Regions from separate parts of the Pseudomonas sp. TE3899 genome, predicted to be linked through region 3. Evidence: predicted binding sites of a transcription regulator. Region 3 holds the regulator's gene; each other region holds the start of a gene.
The links. Region 3 encodes FliA, which starts transcription of late flagellar genes. Its sites were predicted from a motif close to CTAAAGTTTNNNNNNNNNNNGCCGNTAA; they were not measured.

Region 1 (4,138 bases), 3.1 Mb from region 3:
GGGCGCGGGGTTGATCGTCGGGTCGTTCTACGGCCTGGCGCCGCTGTATGCCTCGCAGCAGGGGCTTTCCACTGAGCAGGTCGGTCTGTTCATGGGTAGCTGCATTTTTGCCGGGCTGGTGGTGCAGTGGCCGTTGGGCTGGTTGTCCGATCGGTACGACCGGGCGCTGCTGATCCGCTGCTTCGCCTTGTGCCTGGCCGTGGCCGCGTTGCCGCTGGCGATCATGACGGAGGTGCCGCTGGAGGTGCTGTTTATCGCCGGGTTCCTTTGTTCGTTGGTGCAGTTCTGCCTGTATCCGCTGGCGGTGGCGTTTTCCAATGACCACGTCGAGGGTGATCGTCGGGTGTCGCTGACGGCGATGCTGCTGGTGACCTACGGTGTCGGCGCCAGTATCGGGCCGCTGGTGGCGGGGGTGCTGATGAAGCTGTTCGGCAGCCACATGCTGTACGCCTTTTTCAGTTTCTTCGCGTTGGTGCTGGTGTGGCGGATTCGCCCGAAAGCGGTGACTAACCTGCATGTGGTCGACGATGCACCGCTGCACCACGTGGCCATGCCCGACAGTATGTCCAGTTCGCCGCTGGTGGCAGCCCTCGATCCTCGGGTCGATGAGCAGGTGGTGCAAGACCAGATGCAGAATCCGATCGAGCCGGAACCAGAGCCAGAGCCTGAACCCGATCCGACCCCGGAAGATCCGACAGATCCCCACGATCCCGAAGACCCGGACGCTGGTCGCGAGCAAAGCTTTACCGAGGCCAGGCCTTAACATCGAGGCATAAAAAAAACGGGCAGTCACCGCAAGGGACTGCCCGTTTTTTATTGACGCGGCGTGATCACATGTCGTCTTTGTCGAAGCGCCGGGCTTCGCGTTGCAGCTGGTAGACGAAGCGCTCGACCTGCCGTTGCACCAGGCCGCTCATGTTGTGAAAGCGCACGCCGGCGAAGGTGGTGGAGATTCTTTCTTCGAAGTGCAGGTAGCGCAGTTCAACCGGGGCGGTCATGCTGCCAAAGGGCAGGGCAGCGACGAACCGGTCGTAGACCTGGCCCAGTTGCAGGCTGGAGGTGATATCGCCTTCGAAGCGCAGCTTGCAGCCGGTGGCGGAGATGTCCAGCAACTTGCCGTTGATTGGCGACTTGAGCTTTTCGCCACCCAGTTCGACGTTGACCAACTGTGCCAGCTTCAACGCGGCGCGGAAGGCGTTGCGACGTTGGTGGTAAACCACTTCGGACGGCAGCGCGCCACGGTAGCAGCGGCCACCGCCGGACTCGTCGATGGTCAGCGGACCGTTGCTGTCCCAGGCAATGCGTACACCGTCATGAAAGCCTTCGACCTTGAACGGTTCACCGGCCAGCAGGAAGCGTTCACCATCGCGGGGAATCATTTCATCCAGCGCCATCATGTTGCTGTCACGGTCGATGTCCACCAGATAGCTCTGGAAGCGCTGGCTGCGCTCATGGAACGTGATGATCAGCGGATCATGGCTGTCTTGCAGCTGGCGCAGGTTGCCGGAGATTTCCAGGGGTGTGGTGAGCACCTTGGGTGGTTGCGGAGCGTCTTCCGCGCTTGAGGCATTGAACACGGTTCATCAATCTCCAGACAAAATATGACTACTGGCGGGCATTCTGCCAGTATGTTTCGCGTCTTGATAGGGCGTGCTCATGGACGGGGGTCAGGCCTGACTGAGCGGACGTGGCTTTGCCATCTTCGCGGTTGCGCCGCGTGCATCATAGAGCGCTGGAGGTTCGCCACCGGTGAGGATTTTCAGCTGATTGGCCGTGGCGGCCTGTTGCATCAGGATCGACTGGCCATTCTTGGCGTTGGCCGCCTGGCATTGAGCCAGAAGATCGGTCAGTGCATCGCCCTGCGCCAGCAACTCATCGCCGATGCTGGAATGGCTGGCAAGTTGCTCCAGGCCACTGCGATCGGTGGGCAGGCTGAGGCTGGCGAGGATTTCGCTGCGCTTGCGGCCATGCTGTTCGAGCAAAATGATCAATGCCTGTTTCTGCGCCAGAATCTCTTCGAGCAGTGGCATGTCGCGACCGTGCAAGGCGAGGGACTCGGTTTGCAGTAACTCCAGCAAGCGTTGCGCTGGAGCAAAGTCGTCGGTGATCAGTTGCAGTAGATTAGTGTCGTGCATGGCTGGCCTTGGGTTTTAAGCGTCCAAAAGCCTGGCGCAGGCGGTGGGCCTAGCGCTGGGCTTCGAAGTTGAGCAGTTTGCTGGCTACACGGCTGCTGTCGACTTTATAGCTGCCATCGGCAATCGCTGCTTTCAACTCGGCCACACGGGCGTTGTCGACGGCAGGCTGATCGCGCAGCTTGTCAGTGACCTTCTGCAACTGTTGAGCCTCATTGCTGAGATGTACCGATTCCCCGCTTTTGACGGTACTGGCCTGTTCGGCCGGGGTATTCAGCGGCGCGGATTTGCCGGCGTCGTCGGTTTCCTTGGCAACGCTGGTACGTGTACTGCCCGTAAGTGACGAGGAGCTGTTCAAACGGCTGAAATCAATGACCATGATAAAAAAACCTCTGGGTATTTGGACGCTTGCCATGTTTTCGGCAATACCTGCGAAAACTTTAGGCTCATTTGTGCAATGAGCTGCATGCGCCAGCGCTGCATGGGCACAGTTTAGGTAACCACCTGCCAGAGCGCCATAGCTTGACCTCTACATGGACACTTCCACTTGGCCCGGCGCGGTGACTTGCGCCTTGATGACCCGCATGGAGTTGAGGTTTTTGACCCGTATTTGCTCGGCCAGGCCGCCATTGGACAGCGCTTCACCCGGCATCCGCACACTGAGCGTACCACTGCGGGCGGTAATCACCACCTGGTCGCCCTTGCGCACCACTTCAGCCTGTTCCAGATGGACCAGGGTAATGACCTGATCGCCGACCGTTGGTCGGGTAAGTTTTTGCCCGATGGCCTGGTCAACCGAGGTGAAATAGCCCTGGTTGATCAGGCTGATGTCCCGCTCGCGCATAGCAACGTCGCCGGGTTCGATAATCCCGGCGCGCTTGAGGGGGCGGGTGGTGATCACAACGTCCCGAAACAGGCGCACTTGAGCGGGTACGAACACAGTCCACGGGGAACTACCCTCACAGCGAACCTTGACCGTGACCCGGCCAATCGGGGTCGCCGGGCTCTCCAGTGTGGCTGTCAATTCCTTGTCGCACATGGGCATGCGCAGGCGTGGATCGAGCTGCTTGACCTCGATTTCGTAGCGGCCTTCCGTTTGACTGGTGGCCAGATAGTCTTCTACGGTGAATTCAAGAAAGCCCTGAGTCACGCCGATAAGCATATCAGGCAAGGTAACCGCGTCAGCAACGGCAGGGCTGCCAACAGGAAATAAGCAAACGGCCGACACCACGCACAGCAAATTGCGGTAGGTTGATGTCAGGCGTCGGAAAAATGTCGTTTGTTCGTTCATACGGGTTAAAAAGCAAGCGCCGTGCCGTTTAGTGATGAATGTGCGTCGCAACACAACTTAGCGTTGTTGGTGTAGGAGTCTGGGCATGGCTGGTGTAATGGATTCGGTAAACCAGCGCACGCAACTGGTAGGGCAGAATCGCCTGGAGCTGTTGTTGTTCCGTCTCGACGGTCAGCAGCTGTATGGCATCAACGTGTTCAAGGTTCGTGAGGTGCTGCAATGCCCCAAACTGACCTTGATGCCCAAGTCCAGTCCCGTCGTGTGCGGTGTGGCAAATATTCGTGGGGCGACCATTCCGATCCTGGACCTGGCGATGGCCACCGGTTCCGGTCGGTTGCTCGACCAAAGCAATCCCTTCGTGATCATCACGGAGTACAACACCAAGACCCAGGGTTTCCTGGTCCGGTCGGTAGAGCGCATCGTCAACATGAACTGGGAGGAGATTCATCCGCCACCCAAGGGCACTGGACGCGATCATTACCTCACGGCTGTGACTCGGGTCGACAATCAGTTAGTCGAAATCATCGACGTCGAAAAGATCCTGGCGGAAGTGGCGCCGACTCCGGAAGCGATTTCGGTGGGTGTGGTCGATGTCGAAACCCAGCACAAGGCGTTGTCCTTGCGGGTGTTGACGGTCGATGACTCGTCGGTGGCGCGCAAGCAGGTCTCGCGTTGCCTGCAAACGGTCGGCGTCGAAGTGGTGGCGTTGAACGAC
Region 2 (4,138 bases), 2.1 Mb from region 3:
TTCGGGACAAGCCTTCCTGCATCAGCACGTTGCCCTGCTCCATGGTGCTGATGGCGTTGCCGGTTTCCTGCTGGATGCTCTGGATCATTCCGGAGATTTCATCGGTCGCTTCACGGGTGCGTGACGCCAGGTTGCGCACTTCATCGGCCACTACCGCAAAACCCCGGCCCTGCTCGCCCGCACGGGCGGCTTCGATGGCGGCGTTCAGCGCCAGCAGGTTGGTCTGGTCGGCAATCGCGGTAATTACCCCGACGATCCCGCCGATTTCCTGGGAGCGCTGCCCGAGGGTGTTGATCACCGTTGCGGTGCTGTTCAGTGCGCCAGCGATTTGCTCCAGTGAAGAAGAAGCTTCCTGCATCGATGTACGACCGATCTGAGTTTGCTGTGCGTTTTCCTGGGCCATGCGCTGGGTGTTGCCCATGTTGTCGGCGATGTTCAGGGACGTGGCGCTGAATTCTTCGACGGCGCCGGCCATGCTGGTGATTTCGCCGGACTGCTGCTCCATCCCTTCATAAGCACCGCCGGACAGACCGGACAAGGCCTGGGCGCGGCTGTTGACCTCTTCCGACGCCTTGCGGATGTGCTCGACCATGGTCGACAGGGCCTGGCTCATCTGGTTGAAGGCCCGGGCCAATTGACCGATTTCGTCGTTGCTCGACACATTCAGGCGCACGCTCAAATCACCGGCGCCCAAGGCTTCGGCTTGACGTACCAGGTCGCCCAGCGGTGCCAGTTTGCTGCGCAACAACCAGACCGCCGAACCGACTGCGATCAACATCGCCAACAGGCTGCCGATGGCCAGTTGAATGCCGACGCTCCAGGTCACGGCGCTGATTTCGGCTTTCGGCATGCTCGCCACTACCGACCACGGCCCGCCTTCGAACGGCACGGCCAGGCTGTAGAAATCTTCGGATTTGTCGCTCCAGAACTCGCCTTTACCCGGCGTCTTCGCCAAGTCGGTAACGGTTGGCACCGCCTTATCCAGTGCTTGCACACCGGCAATCGGCACCAGCCATTTGCCCTGTTCATCCAGCAACGCCAGGGAACCGGTCTTGCCGATGCGGAAGCGCTTGAGGTTTTCGAACTGCGCGTTCTGCGCGTCGGTGTAATCGAATCCTACGAACAGCACGGCAATCACCTTACCGCCGCTGTCACGTACGGGGGTGTACTGAGTCATGTAGGAACGTTCGAACAGCAAGGCGCGACCGACGTAGCTCTGGCCCGCGATCAAGCGCGCGTAGGCCGGGTGGGCGTGATCGAGCAAGGTGCCGATGGCCCGGGTGCCGTCCTGTTTGCTCAGGGAGGTGCTGACCCGAACGAAGTCTTCGCCGCTACGTACGAACAAGGTCGCGACGCCGGCGGTCATTTGCTTGAACTCGTCAACTTCCTTGAAGTTGTTGTTCAGCACCTCGCTGCCCAGGTGCAGGCCCGGGGTCTGCACGCCGGCCACGGTCACCGGCTCATCCGGGTGCACGCTGAGGCCGGCGCTGAAGCGCTTCTCGAACAGACCACTGAGACGCTGGGTGCTTTCCCGCAGCGTGCCGTGGAACGTGCTGAGCTGATCGGCGAGCAGGCGGGCCTCACTGGCCAGATGCTCTTCGCGGGTGGCGAGGTTGGCGGTGTCCAGCGAGCGCAGGGCGAACACGGTGCTGCCGCTGATGACAATCGCCAGAATCACGGCAAGCGCGAGACCAAGCTGTGAGGCGATCCGGGCACGGGGTTGAGACATGACAGCTCCTGGCCAAGCGACCGGATCCTCCTTGATCAGGCTCTGCGCTCAGCAAAATTTCGAATAATGGGAAAAACGCGAAACCGGCACGAAGGTTCCACCTGCAGATTTTCGGCGGCAAACCTGAATACTTGAGTCTTGGGCCAGGTTATAGCGCAAAGCCACTATCGCTTTTTCAACTCAGGCGTTCAACGTCCGGCAATTCCATGGCCCGCACTTCGCCCTGTAGGAAATCGCTGAGCCGGCGCATACGCTCACCACCGGGACGGGTTTTCGGCCAGACCAGGTAATATTTCTCACCGCTGGCAACGGCGGTCGGCCACGGCAAACTCAGACGCCCCTGCGCCACATCCTCGGCCACCATCAGCAAATCCCCCATCGACACGCCATACCCCCGGGCGGCGGCGATCATGCCCAGCTCCAGGGTATCGAACACCTGCCCGCCCTTGAGCGACACCTGATCGGCCAGTCCCATGCGCTCCAACCAATTGCGCCAGTCACGGCGGTCCGGCGCCGGGTGCAGCAGTTCGGTGGTGGCCAGTCGGGCGACGTCCCAGGGCTGGTCGTCCAGCAGATTGGGCGCGCCGACCGGGATCAGTTCTTCCGGGAACAGCAACGTCGTCTCCCAGTCCGGTGGGAAATTGCCTCGACTGAGGATCACCGCGCAATCGAAGGGTTCGTGGTTGAAGTCCACGGTGTCGATGTCCATCCAGGCGCTGGTCAGTTGCACTTCGTTGCCCGGTTGCAGGTGCCGGAAGCGACTGAGCCGCGCCAGCAGCCAGCGCATGGTCAGGGTCGACGGGGCTTTCATGCGCAGGATGTCGTCTTCGGCGCGCAAGGTATTGCAGGCGCGCTCCAGCGCGGTGAAACCTTCACGAATGCCCGGCAGGATCAGCCGCGCCGACTCGGTCAATTGCAGGTTGCGCCCGCTGCGGTGAAACAGCCGGCAGGCAAAATGCTCTTCGAGCGTACGAATATGCCGACTGACCGCACTTTGGGTAATCGACAGTTCTTCCGCCGCGCGGGTAAAGGAGCTATGCCGCGCCGCCGCTTCGAATGCGCGCAGGGCATACAAGGGAGGAAGCCGACGAGACATGCAGAAAGCTCCTATAGCGGGATGGGGCCAACTTATCAGAAAGTCCGCTGGATGAGTTTTAATCATGCCACCCATCCTTTTTATCCCTTTGTGCAAACCCCGCAGAGCGCCGAGAATCGAGCCTTTCCCATTAATACTGCCAATGGAGCGTGATGACCATGCAGCATCCAGCACGTACCGAACTCTGGGCCATCCTGCGGCTGGCGGGGCCGTTGATTGCCTCGCAGTTGGCGCACATGTTGATGGTCCTCACCGACACCCTGATGATGGCGCGCCTGAGCCCCGAGGCGCTGGCCGGCGGCGGCCTGGGCGCGGCGACTTACTCGTTCGTGTCGATTTTCTGCATTGGCGTGATCGCGGCAGTCGGCACGTTGGTGGCGATTCGTAAAGGCGCGGGCGATATCGTCGGCGCCGCGCGGTTGACCCAGGCCGGGTTGTGGCTGGCGTGGTTGATGGCGCTGGTGGCCGGGCTGCTGCTGTGGAACCTCAAACCGGTGTTGCTGCTGTTCGGCCAGACCGACACCAACGTCCACTCCGCCGGGCTGTTCCTGACGTTCCTGCCGTTCGCCCTGCCCGGCTACCTGAGTTTCATGGCCCTGCGCGGTTTCACCAGCGCCATCGGCCGGGCAACGCCGGTGATGGTGATCAGCCTGTGCGGCACCGTGGCCAACTTCGCACTCAATTACGCGTTCATCACCGGCATGTTCGGCTTGCCGAAAATGGGTCTGGTGGGGATTGGTCTGGTGACTGCGATTGTCGCCAACCTGATGGCTGTGGCGTTGGCGCTGCACATTCGGCGGCATCCGGCTTACGACGCTTACCCGTTGCGCCAGGGCCTGTCGCGGCCGAACCGCCAGTACCTGAAAGAACTGTGGCGCCTGGGCCTGCCGATTGGCGGCACCTACGCGGTGGAAGTCGGGTTGTTCGCCTTCGCGGCGCTGTGCATGGGGACGATGGGCAGCACGCAACTGGCGGCGCATCAGATTGCGCTGCAAATTGTGTCGGTGGCGTTCATGGTCCCGGCGGGGTTGTCGTATGCGATCACCATGCGCATCGGCCAGCACTACGGCGCCGGGCAATTGCTCGATGCGCGGCTGTCCGGTCGGGTCGGGATCGTATTTGGCGCGGCCTCGATGGTGGCCTTCGCCATGGTGTTCTGGCTGTGGCCGAATCAGTTGATCGGTTTGTTCCTGGACCATAACGACCCGGCCTTCCGCCCGGTCATCGACCTGGCCGTGAGCCTGTTGGCGGTGGCGGCGTGGTTCGAGCTGTTCGACGGCACGCAAACCATCGCCATGGGCTGCATCCGGGGG
Region 3 (4,138 bases):
ATCGGTGATGTCGCCCGACTCGCTTTCAGCGGCCGGTTCTTCCACCGCGTCGGCAACCGGGGCTGCGACGTCGGCCGATTGTGGCTCGGCCAGACGGGCCAAGGCTTCCAGCAATTGCGGAGTGGCAGCCGTGATCGGGCTGCGTTCGCGGACTTCGGTGAACATGCCGTTCACCGCATCCAGCGCTTCAAGAACCACGTCCATCAGTTCCGAGTCGACGCGTCGTTCACCCTTGCGCAGGATGTCGAACACGTTCTCGGCGATGTGACAGCACTCCACCAGCTCATTGAGCTGGAGGAAGCCGGCGCCCCCTTTTACAGTGTGAAAACCGCGAAAAATTGCATTGAGCAAGTCCGCATCATCCGGTCGGCTTTCCAGCTCGACCAGTTGCTCGGACAGTTGCTCTAGAATCTCGCCGGCCTCAACCAGGAAATCCTGAAGGATCTCTTCATCGGCGCCGAAGCTCATTAAGGGGGTGCTCCTAAAGGTCTAAAAACCTAAAAAACCTAAAATCCAAGACTGGATAACAAATCGTCCACATCGTCCTGACCGGACACAACATCTTCTCTTTTATCGGCATGAATCTGCGGACCTTCACCCTGCGAGAGATGTTTTTGTGGATCTTTTTCAGCCAGCATCGCTTCACGGTCATGTTCGATACCCGCAAAGCGGTCTACCTGGCTGGCCATGAGCACGAGCTTGAGCAGGTTGCTTTCAACTTCGGTGACCAATTGGGTCACGCGCTTGATCACTTGACCGGTGAGGTCCTGGTAATCCTGGGCGAGCAGAATGTCGTTGAGGTTGCTCGACACCGTGCGATTGTCCGCGCTGCTGCGCGTCAGGAAACCGTCGACCCGCCGGGGCCAGCTCGCGGAACTCTTCAGCCCCGACTTCGCGACGCATGAAGCGTCCCCAGTCGGCGCTCAATGCCTGGGCTTCAGTGCTCAGGCCATTGACCAGCGGCGTGGCGTTTTCCACCAGGTCCATGGTGCGGTTGGCAGCGGCCTCGGTCAGCTTGACCACATACCCCAGACGCTCGGTGGCGTCCGTGATCTGCGAGACTTCCTCGGCTTGCGGCATGTTCGGGTCAATCTGGAAATTGACGATCGCGCTATGCAGCTCGCGAGTGAGCTTGCCAACTTCCTGGTACAGGCCGCGGTCACGGGTCTGGTTGAGCTCATGAATCAGTTGCACAGCGTCGCCAAACTTGCCTTTTTCAAGGCTGTCGACCAGTTCGCGGGCATGTTTTTTCAGGGTCGATTCAAAATCGCCCTGTGAAGATTCGTTGTGGTCCATAGCTACCCCGTGGCGCAGTGACTCAACCGATGCGTTCGAAAATCTTTTCGATTTTTTCTTTCAACGCCTGGGCCGTGAAGGGTTTGACCACATAGCCGTTAACACCGGCCTGGGCCGCTTCGATGATCTGTTCGCGCTTGGCTTCAGCGGTCACCATCAGCACTGGCAGGTGCTTGAGTTTTTCATCGGCGCGCACGTGGCGCAGCAGGTCGATACCGGTCATGCCCGGCATGTTCCAGTCTGTTACCAGAAAGTCGATGCTGCCGCTGTTGAGCACCGGAATGGCAGTGGTGCCATCGTCAGCCTCGACCGTGTTGGTGAACCCAAGGTCACGCAACAGGTTTTTAATGATCCGCCGCATCGTTGAGAAGTCATCAACGATGAGGATTTTCATGTTCTTGTCCAATTCGACCTCCAAGCAGTCTTAAACGCGCCCAGCACCTGGACGCGCCATTTCATTCAATCCGGCAAAGCACTCAAATGACTGTCTGGAGCACAACAGATCGAGACCGCTGCAGTTCACACCACACCAGCCTCGTTCGCAGTGTCCCCACACTGCCTTCAGCGCGCTCGCCACTCCCCCAAACGCCCCCGCAAACGGGCCGCGCACTGGCTGTGTAACTGGCTGACACGGGATTCGCTGACACCCAGGACCTCACCGATTTCCTTGAGGTTCAGCTCTTCGTCGTAGTACAGCGCCAACACCAGTCGCTCACGCTCCGGCAAATTGGCAATCGCGTCCGCCAAGGCGGCCTGGAAACGTTCATCTTCCAGATCGCGCGACGGCTCCAGATGAGCACTGGCGCCATCCTCGTGCAGCCCTTCGTGTTCGCCGTCCTGCAACAGGTCGTCGAAACTGAACAGACGGCTGCCCAAGGTATCGTTCAAAATCCCGTAATAATCGTCGAGACTCAATTGGAGTTCGGCCGCAACTTCGTGATCTTTAGCATCACGGCCGGTTTTAGCTTCAATCGAGCGAATTGCGTCGCTGACCATGCGGGTATTGCGGTGGACCGAACGTGGCGCCCAGTCCCCCTTGCGTACTTCATCGAGCATCGCGCCACGGATTCGAATGCCCGCGTACGTTTCGAAACTCGCGCCTTTGCTGGCGTCGTATTTGGTTGACACTTCAAGCAGGCCAATCATCCCGGCCTGGATCAGGTCTTCCACCTGGACACTGGCCGGCAGACGCGCCAGCAAGTGGTAAGCAATGCGTTTGACCAGTGGCGCGTAACGCTCGATCAGCTCGTATTGCGAATCACGTGCCGACTTCTTGTAGAGGTTGTAGCCACTGGCTGTCATAGGACGGGTCCTGCGGTCTGTTGCACGAGGCGCTCGACGAAAAATTCCAGGTGCCCGCGCGGGTTGGCCGGCAGCGGCCAGGTGTCGACTTTCTGTGCAATCGCCTTGAACGCCAGGGCGCACTTGGAGCGCGGGAAGGCTTCGTAGACGGCACGTTGCTTCTGCACGGCCTTGCGCACGCTTTCGTCGTAAGGCACGGCGCCGACGTATTGTAGGGCCACGTCGAGGAAGCGGTCCGTGACCTTGGTCAACTTGGCGAACAGGTTGCGCCCTTCCTGCGGGCTCTGGGCCATGTTGGCCAGGACGCGGAAGCGGTTCATGCCGTAATCGCGGTTGAGCAATTTGATCAGGGCGTAGGCGTCGGTGATGGAGGTCGGCTCGTCGCAGACCACCAGCAACACTTCTTGCGCGGCGCGGACAAAACTGACGACCGAGTCACCAATACCCGCAGCCGTGTCGATCACCAATACATCAAGGTTATCGCCGATATCGCTGAAGGCCTGGATCAGGCCGGCATGCTGGGCCGGGCTCAGATGAACCATGCTCTGGGTGCCGGACGCGGCCGGGACGATACGGATACCGCCCGGGCCCTGCAACAGAACGTCGCGCAGCTCGCAGCGGCCTTCGATCACGTCGGCCAGGGTACGTTTGGGCGTCAGTCCCAGCAGAACGTCGACGTTCGCCAGACCCAGATCGGCGTCCAGCAGCATGACGCGTCGGCCAAGCTCTGCTAGAGCCAGGGACAAGTTCACTGACACGTTAGTCTTCCCGACGCCACCTTTGCCGCCGGTCACCGCGATCACCTGTACGGGATGCATGCTGCCCATGTTATTTCTTTACCTTGTCTTGCATAGACGGAGGCCACATTACTGGCTGCGCGTTCATCAACTGAACAATGCATGGCAGACCATCGATGTAGGTACAAAAACTGTTCATTAGTACCTCAGCCAACCTGCTTGGTCGGGCTGTGGTAAATATCAGCGAACATGTCAGCCATGGCTTCCTCGCTGGGTTCTTCCTGCATTTGCACGCTCACCGCGCGACTGACCAACTGGTGACGCCGCGGCAGATGCAGATCATCTGGAATGCGCGGGCCATCGGTGAGGTACGCCACCGGCAATTCATGACTGATGGCCAGGCTCAACACCTCGCCCAGACTCGCCGTTTCATCCAGTTTAGTCAGGATGCAGCCAGCCAGCCCACACCGCTTGTAACTGTGATAAGCGGCGGTTAGAACCTGTTTCTGGCTGGTGGTTGCCAGGACCAGATAATTTTTCGATTTGATCCCGCGACCGGCCAGGCTTTCGAGTTGCATGCGCAAGGCCGGATCGCTGGCCTGAAGGCCGGCGGTATCGATCAGAATCACGCGTTTGCGCAGCAACGGATCCAGCGCCTGCACCAGGGACTGGCCCGGATCGACGTGTGTCACCGACACATTCAGAATGCGGCCCAGCGTCTTCAATTGTTCCTGGGCGCCGATGCGGTAGCTGTCCATGCTCACCAGCGCGATGTTCTGCGCGCCGTACTTGAGCACGTAACG

Region 1: a site for FliA is predicted at 2,549-2,576, ahead of flgM (flagellar biosynthesis anti-sigma factor FlgM). Genes of this name have one in related genera too.
Region 2: a site for FliA is predicted at 1,838-1,865, ahead of ACZ89E_RS23715 (methyl-accepting chemotaxis protein). Genes of this name have one in related genera too.

The regions. Positions count from the first base shown of each region.
Region 1 covers NZ_JBWBQR010000001.1:11,912-16,049, forward strand. Annotated here, with positions in the region: gene ACZ89E_RS00055 (MFS transporter) at 1-763, shown strand, start outside; gene ACZ89E_RS00060 (flagellar brake protein) at 831-1,577, opposite strand; gene ACZ89E_RS00065 (flagella synthesis protein FlgN) at 1,668-2,135, opposite strand; gene flgM (flagellar biosynthesis anti-sigma factor FlgM) at 2,185-2,511, opposite strand; gene flgA (flagellar basal body P-ring formation chaperone FlgA) at 2,662-3,423, opposite strand; gene ACZ89E_RS00080 (chemotaxis protein CheV) at 3,509-4,138, shown strand, end outside.
Region 2 covers NZ_JBWBQR010000001.1:5,227,475-5,231,612, reverse strand. Annotated here, with positions in the region: gene ACZ89E_RS23715 (methyl-accepting chemotaxis protein) at 1-1,729, opposite strand, end outside; gene ACZ89E_RS23710 (LysR substrate-binding domain-containing protein) at 1,905-2,825, opposite strand; gene ACZ89E_RS23705 (NorM family multidrug efflux MATE transporter) at 2,984-4,138, shown strand, end outside.
Region 3 covers NZ_JBWBQR010000001.1:3,159,115-3,163,252, forward strand. Annotated here, with positions in the region: gene ACZ89E_RS14445 (chemotaxis protein CheA) at 1-468, opposite strand, end outside; partial or broken gene ACZ89E_RS14450 (protein phosphatase CheZ) at 507-1,296, opposite strand; gene ACZ89E_RS14455 (chemotaxis response regulator CheY) at 1,319-1,690, opposite strand; gene fliA (RNA polymerase sigma factor FliA) at 1,858-2,598, opposite strand; gene fleN (flagellar synthesis regulator FleN) at 2,595-3,425, opposite strand; gene flhF (flagellar biosynthesis protein FlhF) at 3,542-4,138, opposite strand, start outside.